Regions from separate parts of the Actinacidiphila sp. bgisy167 genome, predicted to be linked through region 1. Evidence: riboswitches for the same ligand, from Rfam matches in the RefSeq annotation. Region 1 holds a riboswitch; the other holds the start of a gene.
What was found. Region 1 has a riboswitch for thiamine pyrophosphate ahead of AC3ET4_RS10195 (thiamine ABC transporter substrate-binding protein). Riboswitches for the same ligand answer to the same signal wherever they lie in the genome.
Positions count from the first base shown of each region.

Region 2: another riboswitch for thiamine pyrophosphate. It lies ahead of thiO (glycine oxidase ThiO); the one in region 1 lies ahead of AC3ET4_RS10195 (thiamine ABC transporter substrate-binding protein).

Region 1 covers NZ_JBYIQP010000018.1:87,739-92,142, forward strand. The annotation lists gene AC3ET4_RS10180 (hypothetical protein) at 76-513, shown strand; gene AC3ET4_RS10185 (hypothetical protein) at 766-1,083, shown strand; gene rlmN (dual-specificity RNA methyltransferase RlmN) at 1,449-2,555, shown strand; TPP riboswitch at 2,623-2,727, shown strand; gene AC3ET4_RS10195 (thiamine ABC transporter substrate-binding protein) at 2,719-3,810, shown strand; gene AC3ET4_RS10200 (ABC transporter permease) at 3,879-4,404, shown strand, end outside.
Region 2 covers NZ_JBYIQP010000069.1:6,495-10,898, reverse strand. The annotation lists gene AC3ET4_RS23215 (thiazole synthase) at 1-656, opposite strand, end outside; gene thiS (sulfur carrier protein ThiS) at 661-879, opposite strand; gene thiO (glycine oxidase ThiO) at 876-2,045, opposite strand; TPP riboswitch at 2,042-2,155, opposite strand; gene AC3ET4_RS23200 (NAD(P)/FAD-dependent oxidoreductase) at 2,282-3,442, shown strand; gene AC3ET4_RS23195 (Rv2175c family DNA-binding protein) at 3,593-3,958, shown strand; gene thiE (thiamine phosphate synthase) at 4,007-4,404, shown strand, end outside.

The DNA of each region.
Region 1 (4,404 bases):
GGCCCACCGTCTGGTGATCGCGAACAGGCCCACTGCTCGTCGCACCCGCCGACCTTGATCCGTACGAGCAAGAGCGTGAAACTCATCCGTGCCGGACTCGATCGGTTTCGGCACGCACACGGCAAGGGGGAGTGGGCAGTGCCGGAGACCGTGCAAGAAGCAGCGCCGATTCGGGGGACCGTCCTCAGGTTCGTGCTGAAGGAGGTGGCTGGAATTGCCGCCGCTCTGGTCTTTCCGGCCTGGATATCGGTGGCGTTTTCTTCCGGCTGTATCGTCCCCGGTGAAGTGCCAGAAACCTCACAGGCACGCTTCGACCCCGTCGTGCCGATCGCCTGCACGGCCCTGGGTATCGTCGGCGTGACCTCCCTCATGCTCGCCTATCGGATGTCGACAGCGAAGCCACCGGTAAGGCAAAAGTTGTGTGCGGTACTCAAGGCTCAGGGCTGGCTGGCCCTCCTGACTGTCGCGGCATCCGTTGCCCTCTATGATCCGCACCGTCTGTACCACTGCTGACGTACGGGGACATCAGCGGACCGCCGCGCCCGCCGAACTGACCTCTGTGGCCCCTGCTGACCGATCTGGCTGTCAGAAGGTCGGGCGGACACCAACCGCTGGGAAGGGGGGCGGGGTCGGAGCTGCACGAGGCCCCGGAGCCGTCAAGCCATCGGCGCAGGTCATGAGCCGGACGCGACAGACCCGCCCAGGTGGGACGCTTGCCGCAGCACTCCCAGAACTGACAAGAGCATGTGAAGCCGAGGGGGCGCCATGATCCCGCTACGTTGTGTGGCGACCAGATTGACCGATGACGACTTTCCGGGATGGGTCGAGGTCACGCTGACCGACGCTCACGACCGCGCGTGGACGATCATCGACAAATGCCCGATCTTCGGCGGTCCGGACCATGGACCTGACACAACGTATCCGGTGGAGGTCACCGTGGACTGCAGGGTGCTTGCCCCCTTCACCGATCTCACAGCCGGCGGCGTGGTCAAGGTCTCTACTGACCCCCACAGCGTCGCCGCCGTGGACGGGACGGATGAGTTCGACGTCAGGACGGACGATCTGCTGAGCACCCCGCGATAGTCGTGCGTTCGTGCCAGAACGCACGGGGAGTCAGAGGGAAAGGCGCCCTAGGAGCGCCCCTTGTAGAGGTGCGCGAGGTCGATGCCCTTACCAGATGCGGTCGTCCTCGTCCAGCCGGCGATCCCAGCGGCACTCGATGAATGTGTCCGTCCCGATGACCGGAATTGTTCTTGGTCGGCGCGAAGAGTGCGAGGAGATCTCTGGTGCGTTGGCCGGCCCCTGGCGTCCTGGCCGGCGCCCGGACGAGTCCAGCTCGATGGCGTAGACGCCAGAATCCGACTGTATCCAGAAGCCACCTGAGAGTGACAGGAGCCTCACCCATCTGACCTGGGCGGCCCCAAACGATCTGCGACACTGGACGCACCATGCCTGCACCCGGAGAACTCACATTCGTCGCGCCGCGCGGAGCCAAGAAGCCGCCGCGGCACCTTGCCGATCTCTCGCCCGAGGAGCGCCGGGAGGCGGTCGCGGAGCTGGGGGAGAAGCCGTTCCGCGCCAAGCAGCTGTCGCAGCACTACTTCGCCCGGTACGCCGATGACCCCGCCGCCTGGACGGACATCCCCGCCGCGGCACGGGAGAAGCTGGCGGAAGGGCTGCTGCCGGACCTGATGTCCGTGGTGAGGCACAGCAGCACCGACAACGACACCACGCGCAAGACGCTGTGGCGGCTGTTCGACGGGACGCTGGTCGAGTCGGTGCTGATGCGCTACCCGGACCGGGTCACGATGTGCATCAGCTCGCAGGCCGGCTGCGGCATGAACTGCCCCTTCTGTGCGACCGGCCAGGCCGGGCTGGACCGGAACCTGTCGACCGGCGAGATCGTGCACCAGATCGTGGCGGGCATGCGCTCGCTGCGGGACGGGGAGATCCCGGGTGGGCCCGCGCGGCTGTCCAACATCGTGTTCATGGGCATGGGGGAGCCGCTCGCGAACTACAAGCGCGTCGTCGGCGCCATCCGCAGGCTGACCGACCCGGAACCGGACGGGCTCGGACTTTCCCAGCGGGGCATCACCGTGTCGACGGTGGGGCTGGTCCCGGCGATGCTGCGCTTCGCCGACGAGGGCTTCAAGTGCCGGCTCGCCGTGTCACTGCACGCGCCCGACGACGAGCTGCGCGACACCCTGGTGCCGGTGAACACCCGCTGGAAGGTGCGCGAGGTGCTGGACGCCGCGTGGCACTACGCGGACGTGTCCGGGCGCCGAGTCTCCATCGAGTACGCGCTGATCCGGGACATCAACGACCAGGCATGGCGGGCCGACCTGCTGGGCCGGCTGCTCAAGGGCCGCCGCGTGCACGTCAACCTGATCCCGCTGAACCCGACCCCCGGCTCGAAGTGGACGGCCTCGCGGCCGGAGGACGAGCGGGCGTTCGTGGCGGCGCTGGAGGCGCACGGCGTGCCGGTGACCGTCCGGGACACCCGGGGGCAGGAGATCGACGGCGCCTGCGGACAGCTGGCGGCTTCCGAGCGCTGATTCGCGCTTGCTATGGTGACGGTCGTTTCCGGCCATTGGCCGGGACGTCACCTAGAGCACACAAAAGAACATCCGACAGGGGAGCGCGCGAAGCGCTGAGAGTGCGGCTCGGCCGCAGACCCTCGGACCTGATCCGGGTCATACCGGCGTAGGGAGTCACCACATGAGCAGCACTCGTCGGCGTGCGGCCGGCACAGCACTGGCCGTCGCGCTGGGCGCGACCGTGCTCGCCGCCTGCGGCAGCAGCGGGGACACGGCCGGGGGCGAGAGCCGTGGCGCCGCCTCCAAGACCGTCACCCTGGTCAGCCACGACTCCTTCGCCGCGTCGAAGGGCGTGCTGAAGGCGTTCACCGACCAGACCGGCTACACCGTCAAGGTGCTGCGCGGCGGCGACGCCGGCGCCGCGGTCAACCAGGGCGTGCTGTCCAAGGGCAACCCCCAGGGCGACGTCTTCTTCGGCGTCGACAACACCCTGCTGTCCCGGGCCCTGGACAACGGCCTGTTCGCGCCGTACCGGGCCAAGGGCCTCGACAAGGTGCCCGCCGCGCTGCAGCTCGACGCCGGCAAGCACCGCGTCACCCCGATCGACTTCGGCGACGTCTGCGTCAACTACGACCGGAAGTACTTCACCGAGCACAAGCTGCCCGTGCCGCAGACCCTCGACGACCTCGTCAAGCCCGAGTACAAGGACCTGCTGGTCACCGAGAACGCCGCCACCTCCTCCCCGGGCCTCGCCTTCCTCCTCGCCACCACCGCGAAGTACGGCGACGGGGGCTGGGAGGACTACTGGAAGAAGCTCAAGGCGAACGGCGTCCAGGTCGTCGACGGCTGGGAGCAGGCGTACTACGACACCTTCTCGGGGGCCGGCGGCGGCAAGGGCGACAAGCCGCTGGTCGTCTCCTACGCCTCCAGTCCGCCCGCCGAGGTGCTCGGCCTGAAGACGCAGCCCGAACAGGGGCCGACGGGTGTCGCGACCGGCACCTGCTTCCGGCAGATCGAGTTCGCCGGGCTGCTCGAGGGCGCGAAGAACCCCGAGGGCGGCAAGGCGCTCGTGGACTTCCTGCTGAGCCGCACCTTCCAGGAGGACATGCCGCTCAACATGTTCGTCAACCCCGCCCGTGACGACGCCAAGCTGCCCGAGGTCTTCACCAAGTACGCGCCGGTCATCGCCGACCCGGCAACCGTCGCCCCGGAGAAGATCGCCGCGAACCGGGAGCAGTGGGTCACATCGTGGTCCTCGCTCGTGCTGAAGTAGCGAAGGCCGCCGAGCGGGGGAGCACCGGGGCGGCGGCCCTCCGCTCGCTCGCCGTACGGCTCGGTCTGATGGCCGTGCCGGCGGCGTTCTTCGGGCTGTTCTTCGGCTACCCGGTCGCCGCCATCGTCGCCCGCGGGCTCCGCGAGGGCGGGCGGTGGCGGTTCGGCCGGTTCACGGACGTCCTGGGCGATCCCGGCATCCTGCACGTGCTGTGGTTCACCTGCTGGCAGGCCGTCGCGTCCACCGCGCTGACCCTGGTGATCGCGCTGCCCGGCGCGTACTTCTTCGCCCGCTTCGACTTCCCCGGCAAACAGGTGCTGCGCGCGGTGGTGACCGTGCCCTTCGTGCTGCCGACCGTCGTCGTCGGCTCGGCCTTCCTGGCGCTGCTGGGGCGGGGCGGACTGCTCGACGACCTGTGGGGGGTGCGCCTGGACACCACGGTGTGGGCGATCCTCCTCGCCCACGTCTTCTTCAACTACGCCGTGGTCGTAAGGACGGTGGGCGGCCTGTGGGCGCAGCTCGACCCCCGGCAGGAGGAGGCCGCCCGTGTCCTCGGCGCCGGACGCCTCGCCGCCTGGCGCGAGGTGACGCTGC
Region 2 (4,404 bases), on a different contig from region 1:
ATGAGCACCGGTTCCCTCGCCCGGGTGACGGCGGAGGCCAGCATGACGGCCGAGCAGCCCAGCTCCATCGCCAGCGCCGCGTCCGAGGCCGTCCCCGCCCCCGCGTCCAGGATCACCGGCACCGCCGCCCGCTCGACGATGAGCTCGAAGTTGTGCGGGTTGCGGATGCCGAGCCCCGAGCCGATGGGTGAGCCCAGCGGCATGATCGCCGCACAACCCACGTCCTCCAGCTTCCGGGCGAGCACCGGGTCGTCGTTCGTGTAGGGCAGCACGGTGAAGCCGTCCTCCACGAGGGTCTCCGCGGCGTCCAGCAGCTCCACAGGGTCGGGCAGCAGGGTGCGCTCGTCGGCGATCACCTCCAGCTTGACCCAGTCGGTGCCCAGCGCCTCCCGAGCCAGGCGCGCGGTGAGCACGGCCTCGCCCGCGGTGTAGCACCCGGCGGTGTTCGGCAGGACGCGGATGCCGTGCCGGGCGAGCACCGACAGCACCGACCCCTGGACCGTGGGGTCCAGCCGCCGCATCGCGACGGTGGTCAGCTCGGTCCCGGAGGCGAGCAGCGCCTGCTCCATGGCCTCCAGGCTGGGAGCACCGCCCGTGCCCATGATCAACCGGGAGTCGAAGGCGGTGCCGCCGATGGTCAGCGGGTCGTCGGCCATGGGGTCAGCCTCCCTGGACTGCGGTGAGGACCTCGACGCGGTCGCCGTCGCACAGCGCGGTCGCCGGCCACTGCGCGCGCGGGACGACCGTCTCGTTGAGCGCCGCCGCCACCCCGGAGGGGGCGGCGGTCAGGGTCGCGACGAGGCGGTCGAGGGTGACGCCCTCGGCGACCTCCCGCACCTCGCCGTTGACGGACACGGACACAAGGAGGGGCGCGGTCATGCGGGCTGCTCCTGGAGGGCGAAACGGTCGGGGGAGAAGGGCCGTGCCAGGGCGGGCGGCTGCGACCCGGTGAGGACGTCGGCCATGACGTCGCCGGTCAGCGGGGTCTGCAGGACGCCGTTGCGGTGGTGGCCGGTGGCGAGTACCAGTCCCTCGAGCGCGGCGCGGCCGAGCAGCGGGGCGTTGTCGGGCGTGCCCGGACGCAGCCCCGCCTGCGTCTCGGCCAGCGGGAGTTCGGTGATGCCGGGCAGCAACTCGTGGGCGTCGCGGAGTAGTTCGTACACCCCGCCGGCGGTGACGGTGGTGTCCCAGCCCATCTCCTCGCTGGTGGCGCCGACGACCAGTTCGCCGTTCTCGCGCGGCACCAGGTAGACGTGGCCGCCGCGGACCACGGCCCGCACCGTCCGCGAGAGGAAGGGCGCGTACGCCGGCGGCACCCGCAGCCGCAGCACCTGCCCCTTCACCGGCCGTACGGGCGGCAGTACCCGCGCGGGCAGCCCCTCGATCCGGCCGCTGAGGCTGCCGGCGGCCAGCACCACCGCTCCCGCGGCGATCCGGTTGCCGTCCTCCAGGACGACCCCCTGCGCGCGGTCGGCCACGACCTCCACCCTCGCCACCCGCGAGCGCCGGAAGTCCACGCCGGCGTGCTCGCAGGCGCGCACCAGTGCCGCCGCCAGCCGCCGGGGGTCGATCTGGTGGTCGCCGTCGACCCGCAGGCCGCCGTGCACGCCGGGGGCGAGCATCGGTTCCAGGCGGCGGCACTCACGGCCGCCGAGCCACTCGGATGCGAGACCCAAGGACTGCTGGAAGGCGTGGAGTTCGCGCAGTTGCGCGCGGTCGTCGGCATCCAGGGCGACGGCCAGGGTGCCGCAGGTGCGGTACCCGAGTCCCAGCCCCGTGCTCTCCTCCAGCTCCGCCACGAAGGACGGATAGCGGGCGGCCGCGGCGAGGTTGAACTCCAGCAGCGCCTGCTCGCCGTACTGCACCTCCGTGACCGGGGCCAGCATCCCCGCGGCCACCCGGGCGGCCCCGCCGCCCGGTTCCGGGTCCGCGACCACGGTGCGCAGGCCCTGCTGGGCGGCCCGCCACGCGGTGACCAGCCCGATGATCCCGCCGCCGATCACGACGACGTCATGGACCACGTCACGGGTGTCATGACGGTGCATGATGTTCCCGCTCCTCCCTTCGCCGGCATGACCCGGATCAGGTTCGTACGGTCGGCGGCCGCTCCAGCCGCCCTCTCAGCCCGGTGCGCCGGGCTCCCGCGAGTACTCCCCACCCACATTAGTACGCGCCGTCCGCGGCGAGTAGGGCACCGGTACGGCGGGCGGCGCCCCCGCGGCGCTACGGTGATCGCGTGACCAGCAGCAGCGGGCAGCGCGCCGTCGTCGTAGGGGCCGGGATGGCCGGAGTCCAGACCGCGGTCTCCCTGCGCGAGCAGGGATGGGGCGGCACGATCACACTGATCGGCGCGGAACGGCACGCCCCCTACGACCGGCCGCCGCTGTCCAAGGGCGTGCTCTTCGGCGCCGAGGAGGGCCCGGCACTCGACGTGGACTTCGCCGGCATCGGCGTCGAACTGCTGCTCGGCCGGCAGGCCGTCGCCCTGCGCCCCGAAGAGCGGCAGGTCCGGACCGACGGCGGCCCGGTCGCGTACGACAAGCTCGTCCTGGCCAGCGGTGCCGAGCCGGTCATGCTGCCCGGCAGCGAGGGCACGCCCGGCGTCCATGTGCTGCGCACCCTGGACGACGCCACCGCGCTGCGCCCGGTGCTGGAGAACCGGAACCGGGTCGTGGTGGTCGGCGCGGGCTGGATCGGCGCCGAGTTCGCCACCGCGGCACGCCACGCGGGGTGCGAGGTGACCGTCGTCGAGGCCGCCGACCGGCCGCTCGCCGGGGTGCTGCCCGCGCACATCGCCGAACGGATGCGCGGCTGGTACGCGGAGGAGGGCGTCGAGCTGCGCACCGGCGCGGTCGTCTCCTCCGTCGAGGCGGGAGCCGTACGCCTCACCGACGGCACCGTGCTCGACGCCGAGGCGGTCGTCGTCGGGATCGGCGCGCGGCCCGCCACCGGGTGGCTGGCCGGTTCCGGCGTCGCGCTGGGGCCGGACCGCTCGGTCCTCGCCGACGACCGGCTGCGCACCTCGGCGCCGGACGTGTACGCCGTCGGGGACTGCGCGTCCTTCCCGTCGGCCCGGTACGGGGAACGGCTGCTGATCCACCACTGGGACAACGCGGTGCAGGGGCCGCGCACCGCGGCAGCGAACATCCTGGGCGGCGACGAGACCTATGATCCCGTCCCCTATTTCTGGTCGGAGCAGTTCGGGCGTTTCGTGCAGTACGCCGGACACCACGGGGACGCCGATCCCATGCTGCTGCGCGGCGACCCGGACGGCCCCGCCTGGTCGGTGCTGTGGCTGCGCGAGGGCCGGCTGGTCGCGCTGTTCGCCGTCGGGCGGCCCCGTGACCTGGCCCAGGCCCGCAAGCTCATCGCCCGCGGCGCCCGCGTCGACGAGGCTTTGGCGGCCGACCCGGCGGTGCAGCTCCGGGCCGCGGTCGTCTGACCCGCGGTCGACCCGCGGCCCGGGGCAGGGGGCCTGCGGACCGCGCGGACCGCGTCCACGGGCCTCAGGGGCGCGGCGTACGCGTCAGGACGGAGCAACGGGTGGGCCGAGCGGTTCCATCGTGTCGGTCCGGGATGGCACGCTTGTCCTGTGACCGAGATCGACGCAAAGATTGACTCCCTCGTTCCCTCCTGGCTGTACGTCCCCGACGTCGCCGAGCGCCTCGGCGTGGAGGTGACCCGGGTCCGCCAGCTCATCAAGGAAGGCCAGCTCATCGCCGTGCGGCGCGGTGAGAACCGGGTGCTGATGATCCCCGCCGACTTCATCGGCGAGGGCAAGATCGTGAAGGGCCTCGCGGGCACCCTCACCCTGCTCAAGGACGACGGGTTCAGCGACGCGGAGGCACTGGAGTGGCTGTTCACCCCGGACGAGAGCCTGCCCGGCACCCCCGTCCAGGCGCTGCGTGACAACCGCGGCACCGAGGTGAAGCGCCGCGCCCAGGCGCTCGCCGTCTGACGCCCGACCCGCCGTACCCACAGCAGCCACCCGAGGGGGACCGCTCGCATGAGCACGCCCGTGAGCACCAGCACGAGCAGCAGTTCTGCCGGCGCGCCCGGCAGCAGCCGGGCCCGGCTCGCCGGCGCCCGGCTCTACCTGTGCACCGACGCGCGCAAGCGCCATGGGGGCCTGGCGGAGTTCGCGGCGTTCGCGGACGCCGTGCTGGCGTCCGGGGTGGACGTCATCCAGCTGCGCGACAAGGCCTTGGAGGCCCGCGAGGAGCTGGAGTACCTGGCGGTGCTCGCGGAGGAGTGCCGACGGCACGGAAGGCTGCTCGCGGTGAACGACCGCGCCGACGTCGCGCACGCCGCGGGGGCGGACGTCCTGCACCTGGGCCAGGGCGACCTGCCGGTGCCGGCCGCCCGCGCGATCCTCGGCGAGGAAGTGGTCATCGGGCGGTCCTG